2 regions of the Lysinibacillus sp. FSL K6-3209 genome follow, and region 2 is predicted to be linked to the other one. Evidence: riboswitches for the same ligand, from Rfam matches in the RefSeq annotation. Region 2 holds a riboswitch; the other holds the start of a gene.
The links. Region 2 has a riboswitch for cobalamin ahead of MHH88_RS13125 ((2Fe-2S) ferredoxin domain-containing protein). Riboswitches for the same ligand answer to the same signal wherever they lie in the genome.
Positions count from the first base shown of each region.

Region 1: it holds a riboswitch for cobalamin, as region 2 does, so the genes downstream of both, MHH88_RS20555 (hypothetical protein) here and MHH88_RS13125 ((2Fe-2S) ferredoxin domain-containing protein) in region 2, are expected to answer to the same signal.

Region 1 is NZ_CP150264.1:4,230,009-4,233,642, forward strand. It holds gene MHH88_RS20545 (tyrosine-protein phosphatase) at 1-95, opposite strand, end outside; gene MHH88_RS20550 (cobalamin-binding protein) at 664-1,623, opposite strand; gene MHH88_RS20555 (hypothetical protein) at 1,625-2,167, opposite strand; cobalamin riboswitch at 2,321-2,524, opposite strand; gene MHH88_RS20560 (glutathione peroxidase) at 2,679-3,224, opposite strand; gene MHH88_RS20565 (hypothetical protein) at 3,493-3,634, opposite strand, start outside.
Region 2 is NZ_CP150264.1:2,709,241-2,712,874, reverse strand. It holds gene cbiQ (cobalt ECF transporter T component CbiQ) at 1-351, opposite strand, end outside; gene MHH88_RS13135 (energy-coupling factor ABC transporter substrate-binding protein) at 355-627, opposite strand; gene MHH88_RS13130 (energy-coupling factor ABC transporter permease) at 629-1,375, opposite strand; cobalamin riboswitch at 1,517-1,701, opposite strand; cobalamin riboswitch at 1,958-2,138, shown strand; gene MHH88_RS13125 ((2Fe-2S) ferredoxin domain-containing protein) at 2,274-2,645, shown strand; gene cobJ (precorrin-3B C(17)-methyltransferase) at 2,649-3,634, shown strand, end outside.

The sequences.
Region 1 (3,634 bases), 1.5 Mb from region 2:
TTTACGATACGACCATCCCTCGTCTTATAGCCACCCATGTCGCGGAAATTCAAGACTGCCTCAAACGGAATAACTTTCATGTCAAACTGTGTCATCCACTACGCCTCCCTTATGTTAGCAATCATTTCTACTTCTATTTTATAGAACAAACAAAGAGAATACCAATTATACAATGCCTTATTTATTCAACTATATTTATTTTAAAAGATGAATAACGCTATTGTCCGCTAAGGCGAATACTCTCTACAAAGGAAGAAATGCCAGCAGGCAACAACAGCATAGCAAAAACAGATAATGGGACAAAAGAGAAAAAGTGTTAGATTGATGGCAGTCAATCTAACACTTTTTTGCTGCGCCGTTATTGTCCGCTTCGGCGGTGCTTTCTGCGGGCACACCGTAAGCCGCAACCCTCGCTACGCGCGGTCTGTTGCGTCTAACATAATGTGCTTTTCCCGCTAGAGTCACCACCTCCGCTACCAACAACTAGGGAACCCTTCTAATTTATTATTCATTGCAAAAGAAATAATAGTAAATATGTTCTATATATTTTCTTAGCAAAAATTTATCAAAACCAATGTACCTCTATTTAAGATTTTAAGGTTATGTCCCAGCCTCTTTTCTCTTTTGCCTAAAGCTAATATGAAAGGTTTTTACCGTTTATCCTTATTTAAATAACTCAGGATATACAGCTTTTGCAATCATCTCAACAGCTTCCCCGATACGAGGTCCAGGACGATTTGAAATATCTGTATCAATAGCATTTACTGCTTTATCTTGAATAGCTGTAATCGTATTCCATCCATCACGTCCTAGAATTTCCCCTACTGGATCTTTTACATAGTTGACCGTTGTTAAAATAACTTGAGGGTTTTTCGCAATAACATCTTCCTCTGCAACCTTTACCCATCCTGTTTGGTCACCAAATACATTGTTGACATTTGCAGCATTTAAAATTTCCTGTTGGAAAGTACCAGCTGCTGTTGTATAAATATCAGGTTTTGGGCTAATTTCTAAGTAAACATTTTTTGGTGTTTCTACACTTTTTACTTTTGCTTGAACATCAGCAATTTTCGCTTTAATCTCTTTGTTTAATTGCTCGCCTTTATCTTGTACACCCATCACTTCAGCAAGTTGTTGAATATCTCCATAAACATCTTCAAATGATGCAGCTGATTGAATAACAAATACTTTCACACCTGCATCTTCAAGACCTTTTAGTGCATCTAGTGTCTCTTCATTTCCTGTAGAGTACGCAATGACAACATCTGGCTTTAAGGCTACAATTCGTTCGCTATTAAATGTCACTGAATCTGACACACGTTCGATGTTTTTTGCTTCTTCTGGGTACGTATCATATTCTGTAGCTCCGACAACTTTATCGCCAACACCTAGTGCAAATAAAATTTCTGTGTTACTTGGTTGTAATGACACAACAGTTTTCGGTACTGCATCAAATGCTACTTCTACATCGCGATCATCCTTAACTTTATAGCCACTTTGCTCAACTTGTTGGTCCGATTTAGATGTATCGTCATTTTTCGCTTTATCTGCTGTGCCGCATCCTGTCAATACAAGCGCAAGCATTAACACAGTAAGCCATTGGAATTTTAATAGTTTTTTCACTTTATTCATTCTCCTTCTTTTTCTTCATTGGATATGATTTGCTAATAAACGGGATTTCAGCGATTCCAGCCTGTTGATTCATGTAAACAGCCATAACAAAAAATACATTAGCTAGTAATCCTAAGTAGTCGAAAAGAATGGCCTGTACTTCCCTTTCCTCTGACACTTTATGTAGCACGCGGTACGATTTTTTTGCCTCACTCCGACATAAGTGAAGCGCAGTTGCAGCCCCCGTGCCTTGTGGCAAAACAAAATTTTGTATTTGTTCCTTTACATGTCCTACATAAAAATCATAACGATCACTGAGCCATGACAAATCTTCTTCCGTTACCGCAAGTTTGCCACGTACCGAGCCGTTGACATGGTATGCCATTGGCAAAATAGTCAATAAATCTGCCCCGACTAGTTCAACTTCTTCGGCTTTTACAGCAGCCAATGCTACACCGATATGCGTTGTTAAACTATCTGTACGGATTTCAAAATCAACTGTAGATATTTTTTCACGCATGAACGGGTAACAAGAATAACGCGCATCTTTTTTCATCTGTAATCCCTTCTTTCTTTCATGAACAGATTTTGCTTAAAAGGTGCATAAAAAAACGTCGCTCCCTAGGGAACGACGAAAATAGCATATATAGTGTTGTCTGACGAAGACAGCTAATGTATTTGCCGTATATCCTCCTAGCTTCCGAAGAGTTTTTATACATTAAATAACGGTCGGTCTCCTGGCTCGTACAGTTAGCTACCTTCATTTCGTAGCGCTCATAAAGCCTTCCCATCCTGTTGTCTTTGGACAGTGGCATGTATTATGATTTTTGTACTTACAGTTGCGGAAACAGCTTCGGTCTTACACCGAATTCCCGATTATGCTAAAATTAGCACCATTATTCTGCAAGAATTATTCACTTGAATAGCAGTTTATCATATATGGATTTAAAAAAATAGTTATGAGATTGAAGTATAATCGAATATATCCACACCGTACTTAGCACTATTTCTACATAGTGACCAGCTATTCGTTATTCTTTCCTAATAATTCTGACTAAAAGAACTAGCTATAAAATTTTTTCAATTGCTTGCTCAATATCTAGTTGGGAATCGGTTGGTTCGAAGCGTTCAACTATATTACCTTGATTATCTACTAAAAATTTCGTAAAGTTCCAACGAATATTACGCCCATCTAAAAAGCTAGGAGCGATTTGGATAATTGATTCCGCTAACATCTTTTCCTGCATATTGGCTTTGCCGAATTCACGAAAATCTACTTCGTGCTTTAAATAATTGAATAATGGATGTGTCCCCTCGCCATTTACTTGAACTATTTCAAAGATTGGGAATGTTACCCCGTAGTTAATTTGACAAAGTTTAATCGTCTTTGCTCCATCTTCTGGGTTTTGTTCTCCAAATTGATTACAAGGGAAACCTAACACAATAAAATTATCCTTGCCATATTTATCATACATTTTCTGTAAATCTTCGAATTGATATGTAAAATCACATTGGTTGGCTGTGTTGACAATTAGCATCGTCTTTCCACGATACGTTTCCATTGATAAAATTTCACCGTTTGGCTTCTTTACTAAATAATTATAAATACCCATTATCTCGACCCTTTCTACTTTCTATTTTTTTATATAGAATGACCAACTATAACCCCTCACCGTTATGTGAACAATTATGTTGCTTATTCCTCAACAAATGGTTTTGTCGTTTTTTTTGAAATCTAATAACTATTGCCTACTAAATCCCTCGTAAGTAAATAAGGCCTATATTCACATGAATCAAAAATACTGTTTTTTTTTATTATAACAATAACTTTTCTTTCTTCAAAATAACACGCTCAACCATAAAAATAGCCATCTCGCTATGTTAACGGATGGCTGTTTTATATTTCTTTTTACATTTTGTATCTTGCTCTTCTTCAATTAATCTCATGGCAATATCCAACAATTTATGATCATTAGTAGCATCAAATAATTTCTTGAATGAGACAATAATATCATAACGAATA
Region 2 (3,634 bases):
CTGTGCTGTTATCAAGCTGTCATTTCCAATGAAAATTGTCCACTCGCTTAGCGAAAACGTCCATAGATGCGCCGGCAAAATACTAGCAGTAGGTGCAATCGAAATCAAAATAGATAGTAAACTGGAGAGCAAGAAAAAACTCGGTAAAAGCAGTAGTTTTGCATAATATTGTAAAGGAATTTTTGCGCCTAAAATGATAAAAGCACTCATTACAAGAAATGTAATGAGTGAAATTTGTTCATCTCTCATGATAAGCGACAATAGCAACAACCCAAGGGAGAACGTCATTTTTTCTAACGGATGAACGGACGCTAGTTTATTCATATAAGCATACTTATCAATGAGTAACATCGTTTAACCTTCTTTATGCTTACCGCGCATATAGCCCACGAAATAGCCAATAAAACCAGCGCCAATAGCGGCTTGTAAGACGAATAATAGACTTTCAATTTCACCACTTGGTGGCTCCCATAAGCTTTCAAACCATGGTTCGTAGTCTTTGTTTATTTCACCAATGGCTGCTTCAGCTTCACCGTCAGCACCGCCGAATTCAGCGCCTTTTTGGATGAATAGAGGGATGATTGCTAAAAGTATCACTATAGCTAGTAACAGTAAATTTTTCTTCATGTTAATGTGCCTCCTTTGCAGAGAAAACACGTAAAGCTTTTAATTCGCTTACATTGTATTTTTTTAAGAAATTCATCACAATGACAGTTAAAATCCCTTCACTAATTGCTAGTGGAATTTGTGTTAACGCGAAAATACTAGCGAATTTTGTGAATGAAGCCATAAAGCCTCCTACTTCTGAAGGGAAGGCAAGTGCAAGTTGAACGGACGTGACAATATATGTACCTAAGTCCCCAAGCATTGCTGCAAAAAAGACAGCGAGAGAAAAGGATAGACCGATTTTTTGAGCGCCTTTAAAAACAGCATACGCAATCATTGGTCCTACAATCGCCATGGAAAAAGCATTTGCGCCAAGAGTGGTAATGCCACCATGCGCTAAAAGTAACGATTGGAATAATAAGACGATTGTCCCAATCACACTCATTGCTAATGGGCCAAACAGGACTGTGCCAAGTCCAACACCAGTAGGGTGTGAGCAACTGCCCGTAACAGATGGAATTTTTAATGCAGATAAGACGAATGCAAATGCCCCTGATAGCCCTAAAATCATTTTCGTTTCAGGGTTTTCATCAATTGTTTTGCGAATTGAGCGTAACCCTAAAATAATAAATGGAATTGAAATAATCCACCAAAATATCGCCCATTCAATCGGTAAAAATCCTTCCATGATATGCATGGCAAATGCTTGTTTTGGTACTAGTAAAAATGCTAGTAGGAAGTAACTAAGTTTCCAAAAAGATAATTTCAAAATCTCTCCTCCTTAAATCAAAATTTTTGAATGTAGCGTGCGCAATAAAAAAGCACTTCTCCTAATTTAGGAAAAGTGCATAGCTGAAAAAGCAAATAGAATCATCATCTGCCAAGCCGCACACCTATCCTCGTAGGTTGAAACGATCACGTTTTTTTCGGCAGGTCTCCTGGCTTTAGTTCAACGTTTTATAGGTCTTCCCGTCCATTGGACAGTGACATTCTCTATAAAACTCCCTAGTACAGTGGCGGGACCGCGCCGGACTTGAACCGGCTTCCCTTTTAAGCGAAATGGCTACACTTCGCACCGAAAAAAGATGAAATTGTGAGATTTCACGACACAGTGTAACATGTTTTTCCATTCACAAGCTATCTTTTTTTATAAAAAAATTTTTTTTGTTATTTGACATTCTAGAAAATTCAGATAAATATAAGAGAATAGCTGTCGCTTTCAATGAATTACTTGTTGAAATTTTATTAAAAATCTAATAAATGAAAAAGAAATGTTGAAAAGTATTAAAAAAATAGGCTATGATAGAGACAGTTTTTCAATTCTTTTTAAAAACATACAGCTTTTTAATTTAATATAAATACATCTATAAGTGCTCGATATATTTCGAGATAATAGGGAAATCGGTGTAAATCCGATACAGCCCCCGCTACTGTAATAGCTGATGAAATCGCAATGCCACTGAAAACTTGGGAAGGCGCGAGAGTAAAAGGAAGCTTAAGTCAGGAAACCTGCTTATTGATGGCATGCAAACTTTTCGGAGGGAGAAGTGAAGCGAGAGCGGATACGTGTATATTCGTTTTTATTTTGGCTTCTACAAAACCTTGACTCTTCGATATAGAGTGAAGGTTTTTTCTTTTTCCTAAAAGTAAATGAGGGGAGAAAAGCAATGACAACTTGGAACTTAGAGGGAATGAAAACGCATCTTTTTATTTGTAATGGCAGTAGCTGCATGAAAAAAGAGGCAGAGGAAATTACCCTAGCAATACGAGATGAAATCGAAAAATTAGCACTTGATAAGGAAATACATACGACAAGAACGCGCTGTAATGGCAGATGCAAAGATGCCTGTGTTGTCATCGCTTATCCACAAGGAAATTGGTATCGTGTGCCATCGGTTGAACACGGAAGAACACTTGTACAAGATTTAAACCATGATTCTTTACATAGTGAACATGTTTTTACGCTGAAAGAAGGTACATTACAGCGTACACCACAAACAACAGCCATTAAAGGCATCGACAAGGTGAAAGAGGGGTAAAAAATGGCGCAAAAAGGAAAGATTTTTGTTGTGGGCTTTGGCCCTGGTGATTTTAACCATATTACGACTCGTGCTGTGGAGGCACTGCAACAAAGTGAATTTATCATTGGCTATAAAACGTATGTTGAGCTTATTCAAGATTTAGTTAGTGCAAAGTCGATTGTTAGTACGGGCATGACAGAAGAAGTTTCACGAGCGCAAGAAGCAGTACGTCAAGCGGAAGCTGGCAATATTGTATCCGTTATTTCAAGTGGAGATTCGGGTGTATATGGGATGGCGGGGCTTGTCTATGAAGTACTGATTGAGCTTGGTTGGACAGAAGCAACAGGTGTTGAAGTCGAAATCGTACCAGGTATTTCAGCTATCAATTCCTGTGCAAGTTTACTAGGTGCACCGATTATGCATGACTCTTGCACCATTAGTTTAAGTGACCATTTAACGCCATGGAATTTAATCGCCAAGCGTGTGGAAGCAGCGGCTATGGCAGATTTTGTCATCGCTTTATATAATCCGAAAAGTGGTCGCCGTACACGTCAAATTGTCGAAGCCCAGCGGATTTTACTTGAATATCGCTCGCCTGATACGCCTGTAGGTCTTGTCAAGAGTGCCTACCGAGAGCGTCAGGAAATTACGATGACGACTTTAGCGGAGATGCTTGAGCATGATATCGGCATGTTAACAACGGTTATTATCGGCAATTCTTCGACGTTTTTCTATGATAATAAAATGATTACACCGCGAGGCTATCAGCGTAAATATACGCTCGGGGAAGAAAAACAGCCTTTACGTCCTCATCAGCGTTTAAGAGAAGAAAATGAACCGTGGGCAATGAACCAAGAAACAGGTACTGCAAGCCATGATTTTGCGGCAGATCCAAATGCAGGACGGATGAAAAGTAATATTGCCATTACACCTGTATCAACACCGACAAAATCGTCTTTAGAAATGGCAGCAACAGCACTTGCAATGGTGCAGGGGACAACTGTAAC